3 regions of the Peribacillus muralis genome follow, and region 2 is predicted to be linked to each of the others. Evidence: riboswitches for the same ligand, from Rfam matches in the RefSeq annotation. Region 2 holds a riboswitch; each other region holds the start of a gene.
The links. Region 2 has a riboswitch for S-adenosylmethionine ahead of metK (methionine adenosyltransferase). Riboswitches for the same ligand answer to the same signal wherever they lie in the genome.
Positions count from the first base shown of each region.

Region 1: it holds a riboswitch for S-adenosylmethionine, as region 2 does, so the genes downstream of both, ABE28_RS21780 (O-acetylhomoserine aminocarboxypropyltransferase/cysteine synthase family protein) here and metK (methionine adenosyltransferase) in region 2, are expected to answer to the same signal.
Region 3: it holds a riboswitch for S-adenosylmethionine, as region 2 does, so the genes downstream of both, ABE28_RS06625 (Fur-regulated basic protein FbpA) here and metK (methionine adenosyltransferase) in region 2, are expected to answer to the same signal.

Region 1 covers NZ_CP017080.1:4,467,260-4,477,177, reverse strand. The annotation lists gene ABE28_RS21810 (acetyl-CoA C-acetyltransferase) at 1-364, shown strand, start outside; gene ABE28_RS21805 (acyl-CoA dehydrogenase family protein) at 437-2,224, shown strand; gene ABE28_RS21800 (arsenate reductase family protein) at 2,365-2,721, shown strand; gene gcvH (glycine cleavage system protein GcvH) at 2,818-3,201, shown strand; gene ABE28_RS21790 (toprim domain-containing protein) at 3,290-3,640, shown strand; gene ABE28_RS21785 (thioredoxin family protein) at 3,659-3,967, shown strand; SAM riboswitch class I at 4,129-4,234, shown strand; gene ABE28_RS21780 (O-acetylhomoserine aminocarboxypropyltransferase/cysteine synthase family protein) at 4,336-5,646, shown strand; SAM riboswitch class I at 5,766-5,880, shown strand; gene ABE28_RS21775 (methionine ABC transporter ATP-binding protein) at 6,045-7,079, shown strand; gene ABE28_RS21770 (methionine ABC transporter permease) at 7,072-7,740, shown strand; gene ABE28_RS21765 (MetQ/NlpA family ABC transporter substrate-binding protein) at 7,756-8,583, shown strand; one part of gene ABE28_RS24730 (IS3 family transposase) at 8,652-9,613, opposite strand; one part of gene ABE28_RS24730 (IS3 family transposase) at 9,613-9,918, opposite strand, start outside.
Region 2 covers NZ_CP017080.1:4,260,901-4,270,818, forward strand. The annotation lists gene ABE28_RS20625 (SMI1/KNR4 family protein) at 1-505, opposite strand, end outside; gene ABE28_RS20630 (tRNA modification radical SAM protein MnmL/YtqA) at 676-1,644, shown strand; gene ABE28_RS20635 (tRNA 5-(aminomethyl)-2-thiouridylate-methyltransferase MnmM) at 1,634-2,206, shown strand; gene ABE28_RS20640 (hypothetical protein) at 2,245-3,057, shown strand; gene ABE28_RS20645 (alpha/beta hydrolase) at 3,128-3,931, opposite strand; gene ABE28_RS20650 (gamma carbonic anhydrase) at 4,141-4,659, shown strand; gene metK (methionine adenosyltransferase) at 4,821-6,014, opposite strand; SAM riboswitch class I at 6,179-6,341, opposite strand; gene pckA (phosphoenolpyruvate carboxykinase (ATP)) at 6,719-8,305, shown strand; gene ABE28_RS20665 (nucleotide sugar dehydrogenase) at 8,468-9,769, opposite strand; gene ABE28_RS20670 (glycosyltransferase) at 9,812-9,918, opposite strand, start outside.
Region 3 covers NZ_CP017080.1:1,372,254-1,382,171, forward strand. The annotation lists gene ABE28_RS06585 (aminopeptidase) at 1-796, opposite strand, end outside; gene ABE28_RS06590 (aldehyde dehydrogenase family protein) at 1,145-2,632, opposite strand; gene ABE28_RS06595 (MFS transporter) at 2,862-4,067, shown strand; gene thiE (thiamine phosphate synthase) at 4,108-4,740, opposite strand; gene thiM (hydroxyethylthiazole kinase) at 4,721-5,536, opposite strand; gene thiD (bifunctional hydroxymethylpyrimidine kinase/phosphomethylpyrimidine kinase) at 5,533-6,339, opposite strand; gene thiW (energy coupling factor transporter S component ThiW) at 6,308-6,835, opposite strand; gene tenA (thiaminase II) at 6,845-7,534, opposite strand; TPP riboswitch at 7,626-7,729, opposite strand; SAM riboswitch class I at 7,879-7,983, shown strand; gene ABE28_RS06625 (Fur-regulated basic protein FbpA) at 8,145-8,333, shown strand; gene ABE28_RS06630 (aspartyl-phosphate phosphatase Spo0E family protein) at 8,595-8,789, shown strand; gene ABE28_RS06635 (GNAT family N-acetyltransferase) at 8,873-9,379, opposite strand; gene ABE28_RS06640 (DUF459 domain-containing protein) at 9,597-9,918, shown strand, end outside.

The DNA.
Region 1 (9,918 bases), 210 kb from region 2:
TAAGTTCCGTTCCTTTGCAGTGGCAGGAGTACCGCCTGAAATTATGGGGATCGGTCCAATCGCTGCCATTCCGAAAGCTTTGAAACTGGCAGGTCTGGAGTTATCCGACATTGGTTTATTTGAATTGAATGAAGCTTTTGCTTCTCAATCCATCCAGATCATTCGTGAGCTGGGATTGAATGAAGAGATAGTCAATGTGAATGGCGGTGCGATTGCCTTAGGTCATCCGCTTGGCTGTTCGGGAGCTAAATTGACATTAAGCCTATTACATGAAATGAAGCGCAGAAACCAACAGTTCGGAGTCGTGACAATGTGTATCGGCGGCGGAATGGGTGCTGCTGGAGTCTTTGAATTATTAGCGTAATTCCATCCTTCCGGAAGCCATCGGCCGCTTCCGGCGGGTTCACTGATCATTAATCATTTAGGGGGAGAAAATATGTCCAATCAAACAACAGATAACCTCATTAAAGGTGGAGCTTTTTTAGTAGAAGATATTACTTTTGATCAAGTATTCACACCTGAAGATTACACGGATGAGCATAAAATGATTGCCAAAACCACTGAAGATTTCGTTTTGAATGAAATTTTGCCGCAAGTTGAACATATAGAAAACCATGAATTCGACCGTTCGGTAAAATTACTGAAGGATGCAGGCGAAATTGGTTTACTGGGTGCTGACGTTCCCGAGGAATATAGCGGGCTGGGGCTTGATAAAATCAGTTCTGCGTTAATTACCGAAAAAATGGCTCTTTCAGGCGGCTTCGGCATCACGCATGGTGCACACGTAGGGATTGGATCACTGCCAATCGTATTATTCGGTAATGAGGAGCAAAAGAAAAAATATCTGCCATTATTGGCAACTGGTGAAAAAATTGCCGCTTATGCTTTAACGGAACCAAGCTCGGGATCTGATGCTTTAGGAGCGAAAACGACGGCGAAATTGAATGCCGAAGGCACACACTATATTTTAAATGGTGAAAAACAATGGATCACCAATGCAGGCTTTGCAGATGTTTTCGTTGTATACGCCAAAATCGATGGCGAACAATTCTCCGCCTTCATTGTAGAGCGTGAGTATAAGGGTGTATCCACTGGTGCGGAAGAGAAGAAAATGGGCATCAAGAGCTCATCTACACGCACTTTGATTCTTGAAGACGTTTTTGTTCCTGTCGAAAACCTTTTGGGTGTGGCAGGAAAAGGGCATGTCATCGCTTTTAATATCTTGAATATTGGCCGGTATAAATTGGGTGTAGGGGCAGTCGGCGGATCTAAGCGTGCTCTTGAAATTACTGCTGCCTATACAAATCAACGCCAACAATTCAAAACGAAAATTTCCGATTTTAACTTGACGAAGGAGAAGCTTGCGACGATGGCCGCCAAGATTTATGCAGCGGAAAGCTCTGTGTACCGTACTGTCGGTCTTTATGATCAAAGACAAAGCAAGCTGACGGATGAGCAAGTGAAAGATGGCAAATCAATGGCGGCTGCGGTTGCAGAGTATGCGATCGAGTGTTCATTGAATAAATTCTTCGCTTCTGAAGTATTGGATTACGTAACGGACGAAGGCGTACAGCTTCATGGAGGCTATGGTTTCATGCAGGAGTATGAAATTGAAAAAGCTTATCGAGATTCACGCATTAACCGCATCTTTGAAGGCACAAATGAAATCAATCGCCTGCTTGTTCCGGGGACATTCCTGAAGAAGGCGCTTAAAGGTGAACTGCCTCTTCTTCAAAAGGCTCAAGGACTTCAGGAGGAATTGATGATGATGATGCCTGAAGAGCCTGGTGATGAGCCGTTGGCACAGGAAAAAATGCTCGTCAGGAATGCCAAGAAAATCGGTATTTTAGCAGCGGGCCTTGCTGCGCAGAAGTATGGCAAACGTCTTGACCAAGAGCAAGAAATTCTTTCCAACATTGCGGACATCGTATCCCTTGCATATGCTGCAGAGTCTGTCGTATTACGTACGGAAAAAGCGATCGCAGCCACTGGTTTGGATAAGAACAAACAAAAGGTGCTTTACACTGAAATTTTCGTCCAAGAAGCATTCAATGAAATTGAACAGCATGCCAAGGAAACGTTAATTGCCGTGGAAACAGGTGATACACTTCGCATCATGCTTTCTTCGCTTCGCAAATTGACGAGGCACAACCCGATCAATGTAATCGCGAAAAAACGTGAAGCTTCCGTGAAGGTGATTGAAATGGAGAAATACGCGTTATAAGCCTTTTGAACTGGTTCAATGAAGGGAATGTCCGCAATGGGCATTCCCTTTATTTCCTTTGTTCAAAACCGGTCGAATTCAAAGACATTTCGTTGTATTGCGTGGAGAAAACGGGTATCCTATTGATAGGTGGTGAAACGATGGGCTTAATATTATATTGGTACCCAAAATGCGGCACATGCCGTAATGCGAAGAAGTGGTTGGATCATCATGAACTGCAATATGAAGCGATCCATATAGCGGAAAATCCGCCTTCTCGAACTGAAATCGAACAATTATATAAAACCAGCGGATTAGAGCTGAAGAAGTTTTTCAATACTAGCGGTCAAAAATATCGGGAGCTGGGCTTGAAGGATAAGCTGAAAGATGCTACGGAAGCAGAGATGCTTGATATATTGGCGACTGACGGGATGCTTCTGAAAAGGCCGATCGTTACCGATGGGGCCAAGGTGACAGTAGGCTTCAAAGAAGAGCAATTCGAACAGGTTTGGAACTAAAATTATACAAAAATTTGGTTAATTCCTTACTTAAATAATGTTTCTACTTTATAATGTAATAGAAAATACAAGCTGTACATATGGAGGGAATCAATAATGACGACAACACCAAAAGAACTTCGTTACACGAAAGAACATGAATGGGTCAAAACCGAAGATGGAACAGTCCGCATCGGGATCACGGCTTTTGCCCAATCGGAACTTGGGGACATCGTTTTCGTCGAGCTTCCGGAGGTCGGTGACGAGCTCAAAGCCAACGAGCCATTTGGAAGTGTTGAATCGGTTAAGACCGTTTCTGAGCTGTATGCTCCGATCAGCGGCAAGGTTGTCGAAGTGAACGAAGATTTAAGTGACAACCCAGAGTATGTGAATGAATCTCCTTTTGAAAAAGCATGGATGATCGTGGTTGAACCAACGAACAGCAGTGATGTTGAAGGGCTTATGAGTGCGGAAGAATATGAAAGCTTGATCAACGGGTAAGACGAAAGAGAGAGGAGGCTGACCGGTCTGCTCTCTTTTTCCTTTTGTGTCTGGCAGTTGTCCACAATTCGTGAAATGGAGTGATGACATGGAATGCGGCGATTATGATAAAGTGATCATTGTAGAAGGCAGCTCCGACAGAAAAAAGGTTGCCTCCGTTTTGAATGAAGTTGTGGAAATAAGATGTACGAATGGGACCATTTCAATAACCAAACTGGATGAATTGGTGGAGGAATTGATGGACCGGGATGTTTATCTCCTCTTTGATGCAGATGAATCGGGAGAAAAGCTGCGAAAGCAATTTCGAAGGGAAATGCCGGAAGCGAACCACCTTTACATTAATAAAATGTACAAAGAAGTGGAAAGCTCGCCGGAACATCATATTGCAACTGTACTTCTATCTGCCAACATGAATGTAAAAATGAAATTTTTAAGTTAAAGGGTGAAAGACTGAGTGATGCAGGAGTGGAAAGAGGAAACGTGCAAGCTAGCTATTGAAAACGGGGAAACCTTTTGCCTATATTTATATACGCCCTTATGCGGCACGTGTCAGGTCGCCTCTAAGATGCTGGATATATCTTTGCAATTATTCCCGGAAATGATGGCAGGCAAAATGAATATGAACTATGTCCAAGGGATGGCCGAAACATATGAAATCGAAAGTGTCCCCTGTTTATTGCTCTTTAAGGGAGGACAACTTCATGAAAAAATATATGCCTTTCAATCCGTTCCGTATCTGTATGGCTTGCTTAAGGAACTTAGCTAGGAACCCAACCGGAAACGGATTGGGTTCTTGGCTTTATTTTTTTCAACGAAAAAAGAAATAAAAACAAAGAATATTCTAACAATTTATTGACTGGGTAATCGTAAAATGCTATATTTTGAATGTAGAAATTACTGTTGCAAGAAAAGATCAAAATTAAATAGTTCTTATCAAGAGTGGCGGAGGGACTGGCCCGACGAAGCCCGGCAACCGGTATACATATATATACGGTGCTAATTCCAGCAGAGTTTTGACTCTGGAAGATGAGGTGTGTATGAAAGCCTCTTCTTGTGGAAGTGGTTTTTTTGTGTAGGATAAGAACCATTCCCAGGCTGTTCCAAATAAATCCATAGAAGAAGAGGAGAAAGCACATGTCAGATAAAAAATTGCGTTTCGAAACATTGAGTGTTCATGGCGGGCTGCAAGCAGATGAAACCGGAGCCCGTGCCGTTCCCATTTATCAAAGCAATGCATACTTGTTCAAAGATACGGATCATGCAGCCAATTTATTTGGTTTAAAGGAAACGGGATATATATATACTAGGCTCCATAATCCGACGGTCAGCGTTTTCGAGGAGAGGATGGCGTTATTGGAAGGCGGTATCGGCGGATTGGCAACTGCAAGCGGAATGGCTGCCATTTCCCTGTCAATCCTCAATATTGCCGGTGCAGGGGATGAAATCGTCTCTGCCTCTACCTTATATGGGGGCACGTATAACCTTTTTGAAAACACCCTTCCTAAATACGGAATTAAAGTGAAGTTCGTATCTCCCGATGATCCTGAGAATTTTAGGAGGGCGATTACGCCAAGAACGAAGGCCATTTTCGCTGAAACGATTGGAAATCCCAGTTTGCGGGTCCTCGATATCGAAGCAGTGGCAAAAATCGCCCATGAAGCCCACATACCTTTGATCATCGACAACACCTTTGCTACACCTTACCTTTGCAGACCGATAGATTTTGGAGCGGATATAGTCATCCATTCCGCTACGAAATGGCTCTTGGGTAATGGAACGACATTAGGCGGTGTCATCGTGGATGGAGGCAAATTCGACTGGAACTCGCCGAACTTCCCTGGCTTTACGGAGCCTGATCCAAGCTACGATGGCTTGGTATATGCCGAGGCAGTTGGTCCTGCGGCCTTCATTACAAAAGCCAGGGTGCAATTGCTTCGTGATTTAGGTCCTGCCCTAAGTGCCCAAAGTGCCTTCCAGTTTACGCTTGGCCTAGAAACGCTGCATGTCAGAATGAAGGAGCATCTTGCAAATACGAAGACCGTCATTCAATACTTGAAAAATCATCCTGCCGTGAAATGGGTATCACATCCAGCTGATGAGGATCACCCGGATAAGCCGCTTACCGATAAATATTTGCCTAAAGGAGCGGGGGCCGTCGTGACCTTCGGAATCCAGGGAGATCGTGAAGCAGGGGCAAGGCTCATCAATTCAGTCGAATTATGGTCACATGTAGCGAATGTCGGCGATGCGAAAAGTTTAATCATCCATCCTGCCAGCACCACCCATCAACAGCTGAATGATGCAGGTCTGGTAAAATCAGGGGTGAGTGCCGATCAAGTCCGGCTATCCATCGGGATAGAAAACGTAGAAGACTTAATAGAGGATTTAGAGCAGGCCATCGAAAAAGCGACGGATATCGTTTCACTGGCATCCAAATCGATTTAAGTAAAAAGTCCTGATATTTTTTGTTCTAGAAATATTATACATTGCACTCCTTTTTTATCTGTGATAAAATTTCTCCATACTAATGAACGTAATGATGTACGAAATATTCTATATATTAGCTCTTATCAAGAGAGGTGGAGGGATGTGCCCGATGAAGCCCGGCAACCGACAAGGAGGTTTTTCCTTGGAAAGGTGCCAATTCACACAAAGTGTAAACACTTTGGAAGATGAGAGGAAGGCCAGTTTCTTTATCTGCCTTTCTGCTCATGCAGAAAGGTTTTTTTATTTTTAAATTTAGGAAACCCTAAGCATGTGCATGGGTAAAGAAACGCAAGCTGGATTATGTAGAGAAAGCAACTAAGTTCATAGGTTTTATAGGATAAAAGAGGTGAGCAAGAATGATTACATTGACGAAGGTCAGTAAGCTGTTTCGGACAGGAAAAGGAAGCAGCGATACGATCAGGGCTGTAAATAACGTAAACGTTGAAATAAATAAAGGTGAGATTTTCGGTATCATTGGCTACAGCGGGGCAGGGAAAAGTACCTTGATCAGAATGCTCAATGGCTTGGAGACACCGACTGAAGGATCCGTTATCGTAGCAGATAAGGAAATTTCCAAAATCAAAGGAGCTAAGCTTCGCAAGGCCCGTCAGGAAATCAGCATGATATTCCAGCACTTCAATCTGTTGTGGTCCAGGACCGTTCAGGAGAATATAGCCTTTCCGTTGGAAATTGCGGGGGTTTCGAAAACTGAACGGACGAAGCGTGTCAACGAATTGATCAAATTGGTCGGACTGGAAGGCAGGGAGAAGGCATATCCTTCACAACTGAGCGGCGGGCAAAAGCAAAGGGTTGGTATCGCAAGGGCCCTTGCCAACGATCCGAAAGTACTGCTGTGTGATGAAGCGACTTCCGCTTTGGACCCACAGACCACGGATTCCATACTCGAATTGCTCGTTGATATCAATCAGCGGCTTGGGTTAACGATTGTGTTGATCACACATGAAATGCATGTAATCCGGAAAATCTGTCATCGTGTGGCTGTAATGGAAAACGGGCAGGTCGTTGAACAAGGTCCAGTCCTCGATGTGTTCAGGGATCCTCAGGAACAGATGACGAAGCGTTTCGTGCAACAGGTGACGGAGCCAGAAGAAACGAAGGAAACGATGGACCATTTATTCGAACGCTTTCCAGAAGGTAAAGTGATTCAAATGACTTTTGTAGGAGATCATGCGGAAAGCCCGTTGATAACCAAGCTCGTACGTAACTTCGAGTTGGATGTCAATATCGTTCAAGGTAAGATATCCCAAACCAGAAGCGGCTCATATGGAACATTGTTCATTCACCTTGACGGCACAGAGGATGAAATGCTCCGCGCAATCGAATTCGTTAAAGCACAGCAGGTAGGCGTGGAGGTGATCACTCATGCTTGAAGAATTATTGCCGAATATGGATTGGGAAAAAATGATTGAGGCAACAAAAGAAACATTGTATATGACTAGCATCTCTGTAGTGGCGACTTTCTTTATCGGGATACTATTGGGCTTGGTCCTGTTCTTGACAGCTAAAGGGAATATGTGGGAAAACCGGGTTGTGAACGGAATCATCAGTGCTCTCGTTAATATATTCCGATCGATTCCATTTATTATTTTGATCGTCCTGCTCATTCCATTCACCAAAGCGCTAGTCGGTTCCATGATCGGCGTGAATGCGGCGCTGCCGGCGCTCATTATCGGTGCAGCTCCCTTTTATGCACGTATGGTGGAAATCGGCCTTCGTGAAATCGATAAAGGCGTAATCGAAGCCGCTAAATCGATGGGGGCCAAAACGAGCACGATCATTTGGAAGGTCCTTCTTCCAGAGTCGATGCCCGCCCTCGTTTCAGGGATCACGGTAACATCGATCGCATTAGTCGGCTATACCGCAATGGCAGGGGTCATCGGTGCCGGCGGGCTTGGGAATCTGGCCTATTTGGAAGGTTACCAAAGAAGTCAAAATGACGTTACACTCGTAGCGACAATCGTTATTCTAATTATCGTCTTCATAATTCAGATTATTGGAGATGTGATTACATCCAAATTGGACAAAAGATAAAGGGAGATGAATAAGATGAAGAAGTTTTTAGGATTTGCGTTAATTTTAGTATTATCGATCGCTTTGGCAGCTTGCGGAAGCGACAAGGACAAAAAAAGTGGCAGCGATACCGAGAAATTGGTCGTAGGGGCATCCAATGTTCCGCATGCAGAAATCCTTGAACAAGCGAAGCCAATTCTTAAAGAAAAAGGCATCGACTTGGAAATCAAAACATTCCAAGACTACGTTTTACCGAATAAGGCGTTGAATGATAAGGAATTGGATGCAAACTATTTCCAACACTTGCCTTTCTTGGAGTCGGCAATTAAAGAAAATGGATATGATTTCGTCAATGCGGGCGCCATTCATATCGAGCCCATCGGCTTATATTCAAAAAAATATAAAAGCATCGATAAGCTTCCTAAAGGAGCAACGATCATCTTAAGCAGCTCCGTCGCTGACCATGGCCGTGCTTTATCTCTATTAGAAAAAAATGGCCTTATCAAGTTGAAAGAAGGCATCGATAAAACGACAGCTACAACGAAAGACATCATCGAAAATAAGAATAACCTTAAATTCGATGCTGAATATGAAGCGGCCTTACTTCCGAAAATCTATGAAAGCGGCGAAGGTGATGCTGTGTTGATCAACTCCAACTATGCAATCGATGCCGGCTTGAATCCATTGAAAGATTCGATTGCGATTGAAGATTCCGAATCACCATATGTGAATGTCATTGCTGTTAACAAAGGCGATGAAAATAAAAAAGCGATCAAGACGTTAGTGGAAGTTTTGCATTCAAAAGAAATTAAAGACTTCATCCTTGAGGAATACAAAGGTGCGGTTGTACCAGCGGATAAATGATCCAACAAAAAGGTTCCGGAATGATTTCATGAACTGTACCCCATTTTACGGACAGTATAAAAAAGTGCCTAAATGGCTAATAAGTGGTCCCGGTATTGTACCGGGGCCATTTTCTTTAACCCCCATTGGTATCGATGTTCATTATATTCTTCAATAACTCGATCAATTTCTTCCTTCACATCCGTTAAATTAGTACATGTTTTATATTCTGCCAAATCCTTAAAGTGGCCAAAAAAACTTTCCATTGGCGCATTATCCCAACAGTTTCCCTTACGGGACATGGATTGGGTTATCCCAAGTTCCTTCACTTTGCGTTGAAATAGAGGATTGGTGTAATGGAACCCCTGGTCAGAATGAAGGATTACACTCGGATGGAATTCGTGACACACAGCCTGCTTTAGCTTATGTAAGGTCTCGTAAACAATATCCATTTCTAATGAAGTAGATAAATGGTACGTAACGATTTCTTTTGTGGCGGCATCCTTCACGCATGATAAATAAGCTTTTTGGCCTTTCCCATAATAAAGATAGGTAATGTCAGTAAGCAGGACCTTCCCTGGCACCTCCTGATTGAATTTACGTTTAAGAAGGTTTGGACAAGTAAGGTGCTCCTTGGTTGCCTTGGCCATCTTCCTATAGGGGTTCGCCCTTCTGATTTTCGCTAGTAGATTATATTTTGTCATCAACCGTCTGATTTTCTTATGATTCATTACAGCAGAGTAGTCATTCTCCATAATCATTTTGATTTGGAGAGCGCCTACTTTTTCCTTTTTACTGATGAAAATATTTCTGATCAATTCTATATCTAATCCATCCTGTTCTTCACGTAGCTCCCGGTAAGGAGCTGCCTTTACCCAATCATAGTAACCACTTCGACTTACACCAGCCAATTTGCATAGATAAGAAACAGCCTTCTTTAATTGGTGTATTCTAATCGTCCTTTCAATCAGATAGAACTTCTCGGCAGAAGTTAGAATTATTTCTTTTTCAAAGCCTGCCTTTCTAGCTCTTCCAGCTTTTTTAGGAAGTCATTTTCTGCTTCAAGGAATTTAATTCTCGCCTCGGCCTTCCTAAGTTGTTCCTCTACAGACTGTGGCTTGGAAGTGGGACGTCCTGTACTTCCTTTTCCACGCCGTTCCGTAAGGAAGCCTTCCTCACCAAACCTTTCAAAGGTACTACGCCAGCGCTGTAGACAACGTATGGGTTGTTTCTTTCCAACTATTTCGAGATTAATTCCCTGGTCCATGAAAATTTGAGAGGGGGCTTTCCCCTTTTTATATTCTTTAACAGATTTTTTCTTGAATTCAGGACTATAGGAAATAGATCGCTCGGAAG
Region 2 (9,918 bases):
ATCGCTTATCCCAAAACTTCTCCCCTTGATCGGATATGAAACGCCCGATCCATTCGGCGAAGCCCATATTCAGTTTTTCGCCTTCTTCAAAATCATCGAGATGACCTTTCACCATGATATACTCGCTATCGCCCTTGGCGACGGCATCCCCATCGATGACGATATTATCTTGATATATGCAAGCAACCTTAAAGCGTCCTTCAAAAGGAATTTCATAGGTGTAATTCATGATATCATCCAGGCTGTATAAATCATTTTCCCCGCCTGACTCGCATGTTTCGAATAGCTTGCAGCCATTCGTTATTTTCAAAAACTCTTTATAATCCTCGGGCAGATGCAATCCGGTTTTCTTTTCAAAGGAATCAATTTCCTCATCCGAAGCAGGTGAATTGAAGGTACAAGTCGCTTGGTATATAAATCCATCTTCCTTTGCTTCGAATATGTGATTATTTTCGGCTAATCGTTTTTTCATATGATTAATCGCTTCTTCAACTTGACCGGTCATGTCCATCAGCTCCCGATTGGATATAGTCTTTCACTAGATATTGTTGAATTAGCAGCCAAAAGTTCAGCCCTCAAGTATACATTATACGCCTGTTCTTCAAAAAAAGACCTAGCTTCCAGAATGTTGTATAATATATGGTGCGCTTTATTTATACCAAGGAGGTTGCTGATTTGAATCAAGCAAACCCGTTTATATACGCAACGGATAACAAACGATACCACACATGGAATTACCACCTGAGAAATCATTTTGGACATAAGGTTTTTAAAGTTGCCCTGGATGGCGGCTTTGACTGCCCGAACCGTGACGGCACCGTCGCACATGGAGGCTGTACCTTCTGCAGTGCCTCTGGCTCGGGTGACTTTGCCGGGAGCCGGGTGGAGCCGCTCGACATCCAGTTCAAAAAAATCAGTGAAAAGATGCATCATAAATGGAAAGATGGAAAGTATATGGCCTATTTCCAGGCATTCACGAATACGCATGCGCCCGTGGCAGAGCTTCGCGAGAAATACGAGAGTGTTCTGACCCAAGAGGGTGTCGTCGGGCTCTCGATCGCGACACGCCCTGACTGTCTGCCCGATGATGTGGTGGAGTATTTGGCAGAATTGAACGAACGCACATACCTATGGGTCGAGCTCGGTCTTCAGACGGTTCACGAAAAAACCGCGACGATGATCAATCGCGCCCATGACTTCGACTGTTATAAAGAAGGCGTCGATAAACTGCGTAAACATGGCATCCGTGTCTGCTCCCATATCATCAACGGTCTTCCAGAGGAGGATTACGGGATGATGATGGAAACGGCCAGGGAAGTCGCCCAGCTCGATGTGCAGGGGATAAAAATCCATCTACTTCACCTTTTGAAAGGGACGCCGATGGTCAAGCAATATGAAAAAGGCCTGCTTGAATTTCTTGACCGTGATGAATACGTCAGCCTCGTATGCGATCAGCTGGAAATCATCCCTCCTGAAATGATCGTTCATCGAATAACCGGTGACGGTCCGATCGATTTAATGATCGGTCCGATGTGGAGCGTCAATAAATGGGATGTCTTGAATGCCATTGATGCCGAATTGAAGCGACGCAACAGCTGGCAAGGGAAAAAATATCAACTGGAGGAACAAACAGATGAAGCTTGACCGCATCTTGCCCTTCGCAAGAATTTTGCTTGAAAAAACGGTGCAACCCGGAGATATAGCCGTTGACGGCACGATGGGGAACGGCTTTGATACGGCCTTTCTTGCCGGACTTACAGGTGAAACGGGACATGTCTATAGTTTTGATATTCAAAACGAAGCCATCCAGAACACAAGGGCTAAACTGGAAAACGAGGGCCTGCACAATCGATGCACGCTCATCCATGATGGGCATGAACAATTGAATAAATACCTCAGAAAAGAACATGCCGGAAAAATTACTGGAGCCATATTCAACTTGGGCTACCTTCCGGGCGGGGATAAATCGATCATCACCCAAGCCGATACGACGAAAGCCGCCATTGAACAACTGTTCGAGCTGCTGGCTCCTGAAGGCATCATCATACTCGTCATCTACCATGGCCATCCCGGCGGCTCGCAGGAACGGGATGCACTGATGGATTATGTGCAAAACTTTCCGCAGCAAAGAGCCCATATCCTGAAATACGGCTTCATCAACCAAGCCAACAATCCTCCCTTCATCGTCGCCATTGAAAAAAAGTGAAATCACCCCTGACAGCCGGATTCGGAGGATTTTTTCCGATGATGGACGGATTATCAACGGATTTGGACGATTTCTTCCGACGATGGACGGATTATCGCTGGATTTGGACGAATTATTTCGACGTCGGACGGATTATCGACGGATTTGGACGAATTATTTCGACGTCGGACGGATTTTCGATGGATTTGAACCATTTTTCCGACGTCGGACGGATTATCGACGGATTTGGACGAATTATTTCGACGTCGGACGGATTTTCGATGGATTTGAACCATTTTTCCGACGACGGACGGATTATCACTGGATTTGGACGATTTTTTTCGATGACGGACGGATTATCGACGGATTTGGACGAATTATTCCGATGTCGGACGGATTATCACTGGATTTGGACGAATTTTTCCGACGTCGGACTGATTATTAACGGTTCAGGACGAATTATCCCGACGATGAACGATTTTTCACCGGATCAGGAAAATTTTTTCCGATGTCGGACGGATTATCACTGGATTTGGACGAATTTTTCCGACGTCGGACTGATTATTAACGGTTCAGGACGAATTATCCCGACGATGAACGATTTTCACCGGATCAGGAAAATTTTTTCCGATGACGGACGGATTATCACTGGATTTGGACGATTTCTTCCGACGATGGACGAATTATCACCGCCACAGGACGATTTATCCCGACGTTGGACGATTTTTCACCGCCACAGGACGATTTATCACCGCCACAGGACGATTTTTTCCGACGACGGACGATTTTTCACCGGATTAGGACGAATAATCACTCAATTTGGACGAATAAGTTGTATCTTCAACCTATTCGCGAATATTCCATCCCATTAAGAAATAAAAAGCTGCCGATCAACTTAATTCGGCAGCTTTTTCACGTATTCGGCACAGCAGTATTTCCCGTTCAAATGACATATCCTAATATTTTCAAGCGATTTTCAACAAAGCTGAGCGCATATTGGAATACATCATCACGTTCAGGCTCGTTGAAGATCTCATGATACAGCTTTGGCCATTCTTTGTATTGCTTCTCACTAGCCAAGTTATAGTTAAACCACTCACGAACTGCCTTCTTATTCACGATCCGGTCGTCTCCGCCCTGCATGACCAAAAGCGGGACATCCTGGAAGTCGGGAATCTCTTCAAAAGCATCCTTCATGGCCTGGGAGAGCTCCCGATACCAGCGAACGGAAACCTTCGTGATATATAATGTATCATTCCTGTCACATTCACGGACCTCGGAACTCCTCGTTGCCATTTCGGGAGTTAATCCAGAGTCGACCCTGAACTGGGGCATCACGAGATTCAAGCCATGTGAGATGCTTGCCAGGAATTTCGGAGGCTTTGTTACGAGCCCTAAACAAGGTGAAGATAAAATCACGCCTGCGATATCCCATTCCTCTTCTTGAAGAAGGCGTATCGAAATCAGGCCGCCCATGCTATGCCCAAGCAAAAAGACCGGCAGCGAGTATTCGTATGCTTCCTCTATCCAGCTTTTCACTTCATCCAAATATTCATCAAAGGAATCGATATGTCCCCGGTAGGCACGAGTCGTCATGCCCTGCCCAGGAAGGTCGCCCATGACGACATGGTATCCGGCTGAAAGCCACATTTGTGTAACCCATTTATAACGGCCGTGATGTTCCATTGCCCCATGAATGATGACAATGACGCCTTTGGCGTCCCCATCTGTCTCCCATTTCCACATTCGAAATCCCCCTTTCACTTTTCACTTGTTGTATACGATCCATGATAGTTAAAATATATATATAAATTATAACCATATTCGCGTTTTTCGACAAAAAAGAAAACTAACAAGTTGTACCTTCGTATTATAAATAGCCAACGGTATTTGCATACGGTATATTAAAATAATACATAAAAACATTCACTTCGGAAAGGAAATGATTGAAAATGATTATTTATCCGTTCAAGGGCAAGGAACCGGAAATTGCCGAAAGTGCTTATATTGCGGAGAATGCAGTCGTGACAGGCGATGTGAAAATTGGTGACCAATCATCCATCTGGTTCAATTCCGTCATCCGCGGTGATGTAGCCCCAACCATCATAGGAAAAAAAGTAAGTATCCAAGATAATAGCGTCCTTCACCAAAGCCCCAATAATCCATTGATCATTGAAGATGAAGTGACCATTGGCCATCAGGTCATTTTACATAGCTGCAAAATCCGTAAAGGTGCCCTGATCGGCATGGGATCGATCATACTTGACGCAGCCGAAATCGGCGAAGGGGCTTTCATCGGTGCCGGCAGTCTCGTTCCCCAGGGCAAGGTCATCCCGCCCAATATGCTCGCCTTCGGACGTCCAGCCAAAGTGATTCGGGAAATCAATGAGGAAGACCGTCAAGACATGGAACGAATCGTACGCGAATATGCCGAAAAAGGACAATACTACAAAAGCGCAGACCGCATAAAATAAATTAGGTTAACCGCGGCATTTCAAGTCTTGAACCAAACCGAAGCCTCTTTTTAGCTCGAAATATACCACTCAGCGGGTTTATTGAATTATTCCCTCTGCAGGCAAAATTAATCCTACAAAAAAGGTGCGCCGCAATTAGCGGCGCACCTTTTCCATATGGATCATGCTTGTGCTTTTAGTGTTTCTGCTTTATCTGTACGTTCCCATGGAAGATCGACATCGGTACGGCCAAAGTGTCCGTATGCAGCTGTCTGTTTGTAGATTGGGCGACGAAGATCAAGCATTTTGATGATGCCTGCCGGGCGAAGGTCGAAGTTAGCGCGAACCAGGTCAACAAGGACGTCTTCGCTAACTGTGCCGGTTCCGAATGTATCAACCGAGATCGATACAGGCTCTGCCACACCGATTGCATATGCCAATTGGACTTCGGCTTTGTCAGCCAGGCCGGCTGCCACGATGTTTTTGGCAACGTAACGAGCAGCGTATGCCGCAGAACGGTCAACTTTCGTAGCATCCTTACCAGAGAATGCACCGCCGCCGTGACGAGCGTATCCGCCGTACGTATCAACGATGATTTTACGGCCAGTAAGACCTGCATCCCCTTGAGGTCCGCCGATTACGAAACGGCCAGTCGGGTTGATGAAGTATTTAGTTTCGGCATCGATCAATTCAGCAGGAACGACCGCTTTGATCACATGCTCTTTTAAATCGGCTTGAATTTGCTCAAGCGTGACCTCTGCATCATGCTGTGTCGAGATGACGATTGTATCTACACGTACAGGACGGTTATTTTCATCATACTCCACAGTTACCTGTGTTTTACCATCTGGGCGAAGGTAAGCAAGTGTTTCATCTTTACGAACTTGAGTCAAGCGGAATGAAAGCTTGTGTGCCAATGAGATCGGAAGCGGCATAAGCTCTTCTGTTTCATTACAAGCAAATCCGAACATAAGACCTTGGTCCCCTGCACCGATTGCATCGATTTCTTCTTCTGACATGCTACCTTCACGTGCTTCCAAAGCTTTATCGACGCCAGCTGCGATATCGGCAGACTGCTCATCGATCGAGCTCAATACAGCACACGTTTCAGCATCAAAGCCGTATTTCGCGCGAGTATAGCCAATTCCTGCAATCGTATCACGAACGATACGCGGAATATCCACGTAAGCGGATGTTGTAATTTCACCAGCAACAAGCACAAGACCTGTCGTAACACTTGTTTCACACGCAACACGCGCATTTGCATCCTTAGCAAGGATAGCATCTAAAATGGAATCTGAAATCTGATCACAAATCTTGTCCGGATGGCCCTCTGTAACAGATTCAGAAGTAAATAGACGTTTCTTTGACATCATATTTCCTCCTTGGAAGTTAGTATGTGGTAGGCATTAGCCTGATTTTTTTTACGGAACTCGTTTCCCTTATTAGCTTCAACTATAGACACAGAATTACTTAAAAAACACAAAAACCTTCCCTGGAAAATGAGGAAAGGTTTAACATTCTGTCTTCTATCCTTTCACTCTTATCGTTCAAGGGTTTTTTACCTTGCTCAGGTTAGCACCATCACCACTTTTCCTTGAAGAACATCGCTTTATTTTCGGCGATTACTCTTGGAGTCAAGTTCAATATGGCAGGTTGCTGGGTTTCAAAGGGCCTGTCCCTCCACCAACTCGGGATAAGAGAATCCGTACAATTTAAGATATTATCGTATTGGGTCGGAATTTGTCAATGTTTTTCTATCAAGAACATTTATCATCCGAGGCCAACATGGATACAATAAACTCCGATTCCCCGTCATGGAAGGGATTCCGGATGCCTAACGATCAAAACACCATTTTTAACCAATGATGAAAAAGCTTAATCACTTCCTATTAAAATAAAGGAGAGCGACTTACATTAAAGCATATGCAGGAATCTTCACATGGTTCCTGCCCACTTAAAATGAGGAATTCAACCAATTGAAAATTATCACAAATCAGACGGAATAGTATAGACTATTTAAATAAATGTGTTATACTAATTGTAATATAAAACTTAAACAAAGGAAGGTACCTCATATATGAATTCTGTAGACGTTTCTAATGAGTTACACCAATTATTAACAGGACACAACGTGCAAACTCAGCTTTCGGTTCCCAAATTGGTCGAAAAGGTATTAAGCAGGAATGAAGGCGTTTTAACATCAACTGGCGCAGTCAAGGCCGAAACAGGCAAATACACGGGTCGTTCACCTAAAGATAAATATATCGTCGAGGAAGCATCCGTTAAAGATAAAGTCGATTGGGGCCCAGTGAACCAGCCAATTTCCGAAGATGTGTTCAATAAGCTATATAATAAAGTAATTGACTACTTAAAAGCAAAAGAAGAGATTTTCGTTTTCAAAGGTTTCGCTGGTGCAGAAGAATCATCACGCCTTCCTATCCGTGTCGTTAATGAATATGCTTGGCATAATCTTTTCGCCCATACTTTATTCATCCGTCCGAACGAAGAGGAGCTGAGAGGCCACGAAGCAGAATTCACGATCCTTTCAGCACCCAACTTCAAAGCTGATCCTGCAGTGGACGGAACGAAATCCGAAACGTTCATCATCGTTTCGTTTGAACGCCGTACCATCCTGATCGGCGGAACGGAATATGCAGGTGAAATGAAAAAATCGATCTTCTCGATCATGAACTACTTACTTCCAGAGGCTGGAATCCTTCCTATGCATTGCTCTGCTAACGTAGGACGTGAAGGGGACGTCGCTTTATTCTTCGGACTGTCCGGTACAGGCAAAACCACTTTATCTGCTGACACGAATCGCAAACTGATCGGTGATGATGAGCATGGCTGGGCTTCTAACGGTGTTTTCAACATTGAGGGCGGCTGTTATGCGAAAACGATCAACCTATCACGCGAAAAAGAACCACAAATCTTCGATGCCATCCGTTTTGGAGCCGTCCTGGAAAATGTAGTTGTCGATCCGGATACTCGCGAAGCGGATTATGATGATAGTTCATTGACTGAAAATACCCGTGCTGCATACCAAATGCAAGCGATCGATAACATCGTGAACCCAAGTATTGCCGGGCACCCAAATACGATCATTTTCCTGACTGCTGATGCTTCAGGCGTACTGCCTCCAATCAGCAAGCTGTCCAAGGAACAAGCCATGTTCCATTTCCTAAGTGGATACACGAGCAAGTTAGCTGGAACGGAAAGAGGCGTAACTTCACCAGAAGCGACATTCTCCACTTGCTTCGGTTCACCATTCTTACCGTTACCTGCTACACGCTATGCTGAAATGCTTGGTGATAAAATTGACGAGCACAACGCAAAAGTATACCTTGTCAACACGGGATGGACAGGCGGAGCGTACGGAACTGGAAGCCGCATGAAACTTGCTTACACCCGTGCCATGGTCCAGGCTGCACTCGAAGGGGAATTGGCAAACATCGAAACGGTCAAGGATGAAATCTTCGGCTTGAACATTCCGCTACATGTTCCAGGTGTACCGGATGAAGTGCTTCAGCCAATCAAGACTTGGGCAGATCCTGAAGCTTATAAACAATCCGCAACAGACCTTGCCGCTCAATTCCGGGCAAACTTCAAGAAATTCGGAAGCGTTCCAAACGAAATCGAAGATCTTGGCGGACCGATCGCTTAAAAAGCATATACACAAAGGGACCAGGCTCCATGCTTGGTCCCTTTTTCCATCTATAAATTGATTGCGGCTAGGATACACGAGTCTTTCTTCCAATAGCCCAAAAAACGGCACTGACACATAGTCAGCACCGTTATCCGTCCACTATCATTCCCAATGTTTGTTTTAGCTGATCGCTTTATTTCTGGCTTTTTCCCTTGACACCTTTTTATATTGATAGATATTGCCCAAGTTCGCGACCGAAACTCCGGTCTTCGTTACATCAATGCAATTACGCGTATCGAGGATCATTTTATTGGCCATCAGCTTGGAGAGATCATCATAATCCATCACCTTGAATTCATCATGGTCCGTCAAGACAAGAATCAGGTCGGCATCGTTGACGGCATCTTCCACTGAAACGATGGGCAGCATGCCAGACTGGACATGCGGGTCATGCAGGGCTACCTCCATCTGCTCCATTCCCATCAAAATATTGACGACATCGATGGCAGGACTTTCACGGATGTCATCGACATTCCCTTTGTATGAAAGCCCGAAGACCGCCACCTTTGGCCGCTCGATGCCCTCAAGCATCATCCTCACGCAATTGACAATATGATAAGGCATCGATACGTTGGTATCACGGGCGAGCTTAATGATCCTTGCAGTCTCTGGGGACTTTGCGACGACGAAATAGGGATCGACCGCTAAGCAATGACCACCGACTCCCGGCCCTGGCTGGTGAAGGTTGACACGCGGGTGCTTGTTTGCCATCGATATGACATCCAAGACATTGATGTCCAGCTCGAAGCAAACCTTTGCCAGCTCATTTGCCAGGGCGATATTCACATCCCGGAAGGTGTTTTCCATCAGCTTGGACATTTCCGCCGTTTTCGCATCCGTTTGGATGATCTCCCCTTTAACGAAGGTTTGATAAACCAGGCTCCCTTTATATGAGCATGTCTCCGTGATTCCGCCGACGATACGGTTGTTATGAACCAACTCTTCCAAAATCCTTCCAGGTAAAACACGTTCTGGACAATGAACTAGAAAAATGTCTTTTCCGATGGTAAGTCCCGTCATCTCAATCATCGGTCTGATATGATCATCCATGCTCCTCGGAGCGATCGTCGATTCGATGATGATGATATTCCCTTTGCGGATGAAAGGGAGGATGCTTGCGGTAGCTTCAGCCACATGGGTCAAATCACAGGATTTTTGCATGTCATTATTATTCGGCGTAGGAACTGCGACAATGAAGACATCTGCATACTCCGGTCTTAATGACGCTTGGAATTTTCCGGAATCCAGCACTTCATGCAATACCTCTTCCAGTCCAGGTTCCTCGAGATGGAGCCTGCCAAGATTCAGATTGGAAATGATGTTTGGATGGATATCCACTCCGACGACGTCGACACCGTGTTTCGCAAACATTAAAGAAGTTGGAAGTCCTATATAACCTAGTCCTAATGTACAAATTTTCATATAAACCACTCCTATTCATTATTATCTGCGATCCTTGCCAGCTCAGGCAGTTTGATATATCTCGATAAAGATATCCTTCTCTTGCTTCCAATTATATGTTTGGCGTGCATTCAGGCAATTCCGGCTCATTTCCGCCCTTTTTTCAGGAT
Region 3 (9,918 bases), 2.0 Mb from region 2:
TCGAAACCGTGCCGTTAACACCTGTTTTTAATGGGACGGTAAAAACTTCTTCGGTAGGCATGTTAGCCATGAACTCATGCCCGTGCTGATTGACGCTTCCTGCGCCGACCCAAAGGTGCTTGTCAGGTAGCTCGATGGTCAAGTCGGTGCCAGGAGCTGTGTAATGCAATTTTTGGTAATGCTTTTCATTCAGGTAATCCACCTTTTCATGCAGGGTGTCATCGTGGCTTTTCCAGGCAGCTACAGGGTCTTTCACATCCACGCGAACGGCTTTGAAGATGGCTTCCCACAGCTTGGCGACGCGCGTATCTTCCGCTTCTTCCGGAAATACTTTGGCAGCCCAAGCCTCAGAAGGGACGGCGACTATTGACCAGCTTACTTTATCTGATTGCATATATTGGCGCCACTTTTTCAAGGCAGTCCCGGATGCTTTTTGGAAGTTGGCAATCCTCTCAGGCTGTACACCTTTCAATAAGTCCGGACTTGAAGAGATGACGGAAAGATAGGCAGCCCCGTTTTCGGCAAGTTCTATCGTTTCTTCTGCCCGCCACTTCGGATACTCGTTGAAAACCTCATCCGGCGCCATTTCAAATTTGGTGCGTGAAACGATATCATCATTCCAATTAACGATGACATTGCGGGCACCGCTTTCATATGCTTTTTTTACGATGAGACGAACAAGTTCCGCTCCTTCTAACGTCGTGTTTACGACCAGCGTTTGATCTTGTTGGATATTAACGCCTACCTTAACGGCAAGTTCAGCATATTTTTCTAAATTCGTTTGAAAATCACTCATCACTTCAAAACCCCTTTTCCATTTTCTGCATTTATAATTGTACGTATTGTCAGTAAAAAAAGAAACTTTTTACGACATTCTGTGGGAAATATTGATAGCTATTCCCACAAAGGGGCTGATAAACCCTACATGAGCTTTTTTTCCTGCCTACACTTCGCCAAGCCATCCCTCTTCAAAAATGGTAAACTCATGCATAGAAAAAACTTCTTTCTTTCCTATCTTTCATTCTAGCAAAATTAAAGGCGGAAAGACTATTGATAAGGTTCGAATAATCTAAATAATATGATTATTGAATTACAAAAAGAGGGCCCCTTTTGGGCCCCTCTTTGTAAATAGTCATCAAGAATATCATTTACTCAAATTGATCCAGACACTTTTCACTTCCGAATAGTTTTCGAGTGCATATGATCCCATTTCACGTCCGATACCGGATTGTTTGTAACCTCCGAATGGTGAAGCTGCGTCGAATGCATTGTAACAGTTCACCCAAACCGTACCGGCCCGGAGTTTTCCTGCGACATAGTGGGCATTCGCCAAGTCGCTTGTCCATAAGCCGGCAGCCAAGCCATATTCACTGGCATTCGCACGATTGATGACATCGTCTAAATCCTCGTATGGCATTGCGGCTATGACAGGCCCGAAGATCTCTTCCTTGGCAATGGTCATATCCTCTTCAACTCCCGCAAAAATGGTAGGGGAGACAAAGTAGCCTTGTTCACCTGGTTTATTGCCGCCGACCAAGACTTCAGCACCTTCGTTTTTACCCTTTTCGATATATCCCATTACCCGGTTTTGCTGTTCCGCTGAAACAAGCGGTCCGATTTGTGTATTGGGATCTAGGCCTGCTCCTTGTTTGATGTTTTTGGCATGACTGGCCATATCGGCCACAACATTGTCATAATGTTTCTTTTGAATATAAACCCTTGAGCCTGCACAGCATACCTGCCCTTGGTTGAACATGACTCCATTAAGCGCTCCGGGAATTGCTTTTGAGAAATCCGCATCGGGAAGGATGATGTTTGGAGATTTGCCTCCAAGCTCCAATGTGACCCGTTTCAACGAATAGGAAGCGGAACGCATGATCAATTTACCGACTTCGGTAGATCCGGTAAAGGCAATTTTGTTTACTTGAGGATGGTCGACAAGTGCTTGTCCAGCCGTTTCGCCAAAACCAGGAACGATATTGACGACGCCATCCGGGAAGCCCGCTTCTGCGAATAATTCAGCCAAGTAAAGGGCGGAAAGAGGCGTTTGCTCCGCTGGCTTCAAAATGACCGTACAGCCTGTAGCCAGTGCCGCTCCAAGCTTCCACATGGCCATCAGAAGCGGGAAGTTCCAAGGGATGATTTGGCCGACAACACCGACGGGCTCATGTTTCGTGTAATTAAAGTAGTTTCCGCTTACGGGAATGGTCTGTCCGACAATCTTGGTGGACCAGCCGGCGAAATATCTCATATGTTCAATCGCTAAAGGAATGTCGGCATTGGTCGTTTCACTGATTGGCTTTCCATTATCCAATGTTTCCAATTGAGCGAGCTCGGTTTTATTTTCTTCCATTAAATCTGCTAGTTTATACATAAGCCTGCTGCGGGCGGCTGCGCTCATCCTTGACCATGGACCTTCGTCGAATGCCTTGCGTGCAGCTTTAACGGCTAAATCAATGTCTTCTTTATCTGCTTCATATACATCGGCAAGTTTTTGTCCTGTGGCGGGATTTGGCGTGGAGAAGGTTTTTTTTGAAGCACTTTCCACGAACTGACCATTAATATAGAGCTTTTTTGGCCCTGTTAAAAATTTTTGCAGCTTTCCACTTACTTCTAACGTTAGATTTGTCATTAATTACCCTCCTAAATTTGATTTCTTGGGCAAAGCATGATGACTTCTTGTTAACGCTATGATATATGCCAATTATTATGATAAAGGAAAAAGAAGGAATATTCAAACTTTATGTCGCGGAACTTTTTTTGTCATGACATATGTATTTACTATAGCTAAAAAGAAAGTTAATAGGTAAAATGAATAAGGATAAAATACTAGAACGTCTAAAGGTTTTCAGGAGGGTTATATGGGAAATGATGCGAAAACGATCTCGCAACGAAAATTACTTGGTGTTGCGGGACTTGGGTGGATGTTCGATGCACTTGATGTCGGTATGCTTTCCTTCATCATAGTTGCATTGAAACAGGAATGGAGCTTAACCAGTGAACAGGTTGGCTGGATAGGAAGCATAAATTCGATTGGGATGGCCGTTGGAGCCGTTTTCTTTGGGATGATGGCCGATAGGATTGGAAGGAAGAATGTCTTCATCATTACATTATTATTGTTTTCTATCGCAAGCGGTTTGTCTGCCGCTGTCAGTACACTTAGCATGTTCTTGATTTTGCGATTTTTGATAGGAATGGGATTAGGGGGGGAGCTCCCGGTTGCCTCGACATTGGTTTCTGAAAGTGTTGAAGCAAGTAAAAGGGGAAGGGTCGTAGTCCTTCTTGAAAGCTTTTGGGCGGTTGGCTGGATACTGGCTGCACTCATTTCCTTTTTCATCATTCCGGCATATGGCTGGCGTGTTGCACTGCTATTAAGCGCCGTTCCTGCTCTATATGCGTTGTATTTGCGCTTGAACCTGCCGGATTCACCAAAATATACGGAGCTTGAAAAGAAGAGGCGGCCATCTGCATTCAGTAATGTAAAAGTTGTCTGGAAAAGGGAATATTTACGCCAGACGATCGTATTGTGGATATTATGGTTTTGTGTCGTCTTTTCGTATTATGGAATGTTTTTATGGCTGCCGAGTGTCATGGTTCTAAAGGGGTTCAGTATGATCCAAAGTTTCGAATATGTGCTGATCATGACGCTTGCCCAGCTTCCAGGCTATTTTTCGGCAGCATGGCTGATAGAGAAGGTAGGGCGTAAATTCGTTCTGATTACATACTTGATCGGAACGGCTATCAGTGCTTATTTCTTTGGCTCGGCAAATGAGTTAGCATTGCTTATCGCTTCAGGAATGCTTCTGTCATTCTTCAACCTGGGTGCATGGGGTGCGCTTTATGCATATACACCTGAGCAGTACCCAACCGCCGTTCGTGGTACAGGCACGGGGTTAGCGGCTGGCATTGGCAGGGTAGGGGGTGTCCTCGGACCACTCCTTGTTGGGTATTTGGTTGCTTCAAGCACTCCTATTTCAACAATCTTCACTATATTTACAATCGCCATTCTCGTGGGGGCCATAGCGGTAGCTTTCGGAAAAGAAACAAAGAATACTGTTTTGAGATAAACGCAAAGAGGGGACTTGAGTTTCAGTCCCCTCTTTGCGTTTACGTAAAATTCTTTATGATGTCCAATAGCGATCTGGATGCCATCTTCGGATTTTCCGCATTCATGATGGCTGATACGACAGCGGCACCTGCTAGCCCTTTATCAGAAAGATTGGAAATGTTTTCGGCATTGATACCTCCGATGGCTACGGCTGGAATCGACACGCTTCGGCAGATTTCCTCTAAATCACGAATCGACATTAGCGTTGCATCCTGCTTTGTTTTTGTAGGGAATATCGAACCAACACCGAGATAGTCCGCTCCATTACGTTCCGCTTCCAGGGCTTCCTCCAAAGTGGAAACGGATACCCCGATAATCATTTCTCCCGGAACCATTTGTTTGACGACGGAAAGGGGGAGGTCGTCCTGACCAATATGTATTCCTTCCGCTCCTACAGCAATCGCTATATCGACTCTGTCATTAATGATCAGGGGAGTGGACAATTCGTTCAATACCTGTTTTAGTGCCGCAGCTTTTTTATAAAAGGAGAGGGAAGAAGTGTTTTTCTCTCTAAGTTGTACAATTGAAACACCTCCAGCAATCGATTGTGACATGATTTTGAACAAATCTTCAAGTTCTAACGACTCTTCCGTCACTAAATATAGGCTTAAATCAATTTGCGATTTCTTCACTTATCTTCACTCCGTTCATCCACAATTCCTTATTCATTCTTGATATGGCATCAATTAATCGCACCCGAAATGTTCCTGTCCCGTCATTTTGTTGGAGGTTTTCGGCGGCGAGTTCCCCTGAAATGCTCATCGTCGAAATCCCGGCAACAGCTGCAGCATAATAGTCATCCGTGACGCCGGTAAAAGCGCCGATAAGAGCGGTAGCCATGCAACCAGTGCCTGTTACATTCGTTAAAAGGATGTTTCCATTATCAATAACGGTCGTATGTTTTCCATTGCTAACAGCATCGATTGCCCCGCTGACCACGATGATGCTATCCAGGAGGTTTGCTGCAGATGCGGCAAGCTCTGCATTGCTTATCTCAAGTTCCTCTGAGTCCACTCCTCGTGTTACGATTTCCCCACCTATCAAACGCTGGATCTCGCTCGCATTTCCGCGGATGACCTGGAAGGAGACCTTCTTCAGTAGCTCATTTGCTTTCTCTGTTCGATAGGGTGTGGCCCCAACTCCCACTGGATCCAATATGACAGGGATATTCCTGGAATTCGCCGTCCTGCCGGCTATCTCCATGGCCTCCAGGGATCTTTCATCAATTGTCCCGAAGTTCAGGACCAAGGCATCTGCTAAACTGACCATATCTTTCACTTCTTTAGGACTGGATGTCATAACAGGCGATCCACCGATGGCGAGCGTGGCGTTCGCACAGTCGTTGACCGTAACAAAGTTGGTGATTTGGTGAACAAGTGGTTTTCTTTCTCTTACTTTTTCAAACAAGTCAGCTATTGAAAGTTTCATAGGGATTCACTCCGCTCTTTTTTTGAAAATGAATGAAAATGATGGACAGGCCCATGTCCTGCACCTATTGAAAAGCTATTGCGTATCGCTTCAGAAATATAGAGCTTAGCCTGTTCAATCGACTCTCGCAGCGATAGTCCATTTGCCATGTTGGATGTAATCGCGGAGGAGAGGGTACAGCCTGTACCGTGAGTGTTTTTTGTATCGATCCTTTCTCCCTTGATCCAGTGAAAGTTCGTCCCGTCATAAAAAAGGTCGTTTGGGTTCCCCTCTGCATGTCCTCCTTTGAGTAAAACGGCATTTGACCCTAATTCTGTCAAGGAAAGGCATGCCTTGTAAAAATCTTGCTCGGTTCGGATCGATAAGCCAGTAAGAACCTCGGCCTCTGGTACATTAGGGGTGACAAGTGTTGCAAGCGGAAGTAATTTCGCTTTTAGGGCAGTAACGGCTCGTTCGTCCAGCAAATGGTGGCCGCTTTTGGAAATCATGACTGGATCTAGGATAGCGATGGCAGGTGAAAAGGCAGTTAAGGAATCAGCGACTGTTTCGACGATTTCTTTTGAACCAAGCATGCCTATTTTTACTGCATCGACGTGTATATCTTCAAAAATGGCTGCAATTTGATCAGTGATGATTGCAGTGTCGATCGCCTGCACGGAACGTACTTCCATTGTGTTTTGTGCAGTAACGGCCGTGATGACGGACATTCCAAAAACACCGTGTGCAGAAAATGTTTTGATATCGGCTTGTATCCCGGCGCCTCCCCCAGAGTCAGAGCCTGCGATGGTTAGTGCTTTTTTCATGAAAAAACCCCTTCATATAATCATTTTTTAATAATATTTTCAATAAAATGAAAGCGAAAATGGCACCTGAAAATGAACTGAGCAAAAAAGCAGGCAACATACCAAAAAGAGTCGCCTTTTCGCCCAATAGCAGGGCCGCGATCGGATAGCAGGCAAGTGAACCTAGAATGCCGGTCCCCGTCACTTCCCCAATACATGCGAATGTCAAGCGTTGTGTCCTGCGATAAAGGAAAGCAGCCAAGAGGGCACCGAACATGCTGCCCGGAAAGGCGAAAATTGAACCTGTGCCAGATATGTTTCTAATCAAGGAAACTAGGAAAGCTTGTGTTACCGCATAAGCAGGACCGAGTAAAACGGCAGTCAGGATATTGGCCAGGTGTTGAATCGGAAAAGCTTTCACAAATCCTACCGGGATGAATAGAAAGGAGCTTGTTAAAGTCGTTATGGCCGTGATCATTGCCGTCAGCGTCATTTTTTTAATTGGGCTAAACATCATGTCTACGACCTATAACGGCCAATCCTGCTCATTTTGAACCATATCCCAGAATAAATATTCATAGCGGGATGTAACCAAGAAGTGCTTTTCCAATCGCTGCAGTTCCTTTTCGGGCATACCTTCCGTCAATTCCTCCAATAAGGTTATCAGCCACTTGTGCGCTTCACCAAATTCTGGGGAGGAATAGGATTCAATCCATTTCGAATAGCGATTATTGTCCAAGTCTTTACCGTTTCGTTCTTTTAAAAGCAAGCCGATTTCATAATAATCCCAAGCGCATGGAAGGAGACAGGCAATCAGGTCGGCCAGTGTCCCATGCTGGGCTGCATTTAGCATATAACCTGAATAGGCAAGTGTGGTGGGAGTAGGCTCGGTATCCTCCAATTGCTTGGAGGTGATTCCGAATTCCAAGGCATATTGCCTATGGATATCCATTTCAATCTGAATCGTTTCATTCAAGATTTCCGCAAATTTTGCCATGGTTTCAACATTATGCGCTTTAATGACTCCTAAAGCGAAAAGCTTGGAATAATCCATCAAATAGATATAGTCTTGCTTTAAGTAATAAGCGAATTTATGCTCAGGAAGCGTTCCGTTCCCGATCGCTTGGACAAAGGGATGTGAATGGTTCCTTTTCCAGATTTCCTTTGCACTTTCATGAAGTCTGTCACTGAAGGTTTTTGATTTAGTATGCTTCATCGTATCCCCCTTAAAATGTATGGAAATGTTTACTGCCAAAATAAAACCCCGTTCCTGAATAACGGAACGGGGCAGATGGATATAAGGAATGGACCTATATCATCCACTTTCCTCCGCCGGTATGAGCCGGTTCAGGTTCAAAGGGTCCGGAATGACTTCCATCTCAGTCTTAAAAAGACTCCCCTAGTGGTGTGTGTTGTATGTAATTACTGACATCATATCAGAAAGCCAAGAAAATGCAACCCGGCTTTGAAGGGGGAGAGAGAAAAAAAGCGGGGAAACAGGTAATTGACTTTTGTGAATTATTGGGATATTATTATGTTCACATCATTTATATAATTGAATTCTTATCCAGAGAGGTGGAGGGACTTGGCCCTATGAAACCTCGGCAGCAGACCCGTATTGGGAACTGTGCTACATCCAACAAGCGTTTGCTTGGAAGATAAGAAGAGCCGTCCGGACCCTGTCAGCCTCTTCTTTAATTGAAGAGGCTTTTATTTTTGCAAAATAGCGTTTAAGGACATAATAGAAAAGGTATATATAATTTGGTGAAAATGAGACTTGTAAAGACAGCTTAGGCTATAAGCGGACAAGGAAAGGAGCCATTTACATGGCAGAAATATTCAAGGGTATCGAGCAGAGAAAGGCGTTGCTGATAGAGGAGCTATTGGCGAAAGGAGTATACAAAACCTCTGATGAAAGGCACCTTTATGATGCCCCTTTAAAAGTTTTGGAAGATGAATATAAGATCGTTATAAATAGGACTGATAGTGAATCTCCTACAGAGTGGATGACATAGCAAGAGGTAAGGCTATCATTTCGTCATAATGAAATAAAATATAAATGGCAAAAGCATTCACAGTGTACATGGGTGAATGCTTTTTTGACGTCTTAAGAGCGGGTGTCACAAAAAATACACATTTGAAAAAGTCATGAGTAATTTGTCACATTTAACGGGTGTGGAAACACAATTTCGCAACAAGTAAATAGTTGATTTTAACTATGAATTTCATTATGATTATAGTGTAAAAATATTGAATTTATGGGAGGTGTATATAAATTGTTTTCCCGAAAGATAACCCCTGAAATAATAGAAGAAAAAAGGCAAGAGATGATTGAATTGGCGGAGAATTTCGGTATAAACAGTCTACTGACGATTCAAGCAAGTCAAGAATTGGACACCCTGTTAAATGCGTTAACAAAGACAAGGGAAGCTGAATATTTTTCTCTTCAGAAAGTGTATAGGTATTTTTAAATACTCTGGTTCAATTAGGTTGATGGACTTCTTCGTGAAAATAAAAAGACTATTGCCTAAGGCAATAGCTTTTAAGTTAATGATTATCCATCAATGCGTTTACCAAGGATGACTAAATCCCGTTCAATGCCATCCAGCTCGGCAACTTGAGGTAAGTGTGCCCATTCTTCGAAACCAAATTTGGAAAAGAGCTTCATGCTAGGTATATTGTGAGCAAATATGAATCCTAATAGAGTCTTTACCCCTAATTTCGGGCTTACTTCAATAGCCTTTTGAATCGAAACCCGTCCGATTCCTTTTCCCCGGAAATAATCATCGATATAGATGCTGATCTCTGCTGTGGAATTATAGGCAGGCCGTCCGTAGAAAGATTGAAAGCTCATCCATCCTGCAGTTTCTCCTTCTAAAGTAATGACAAATAGCGGTCTACTTTCTGAATTATGCTCCTCAAACCAATTAACCCTCGATTGTACAGTTATCGGGTCCGTATCTGCAGTGACCATTCTTGAGGCAATTGTCGAATTATATATTTCCACAATTTTAGGCAAATCCGATAATTCAGCCTCTCTGAATTGTATGTACTCGTTCATCATCTACTCTCCAATCCATTACTTTTTTCAACATCCAGAAGTGCCCATTTCATAAATTTGTTAATGAAATGTGTATATAACCAAATCATCTGAAAGTTTTATATTATCATACACTTTCTCCTCTTTATCTGCCAGTGCATTTTTATTGTTACGAATGCTGATTTTTGGGTATTTAACATATAAAACACTTCTTAGAAAAAGATAAAAGGAGAAATAAATGAAAAAATTAACAGGTCTACTAATGATTGTACTAGTTATTTGTTTTGTAGCATTTGAATTTCAAGCTGCGGAGTCGGACAAGATGCAAAGGGTCATGGCTTTTGGCGATTCTTTAACTTATGGTAAAGGAGATAAGCATGGGGAAGGTTATGTAGAAGGCCTAAAGGATGAATTGAACAATCCTGAGACAGAACAGAAGGTTAGCTTTTGGAATTATGGCATCAAAGGGCAGGAAACGGATGGCGTCATCAAACAGCTTGATGATTACCGCATCCATACTAAATTGGATAAAGCGGACACTTTCATCGTTTATATTGGCA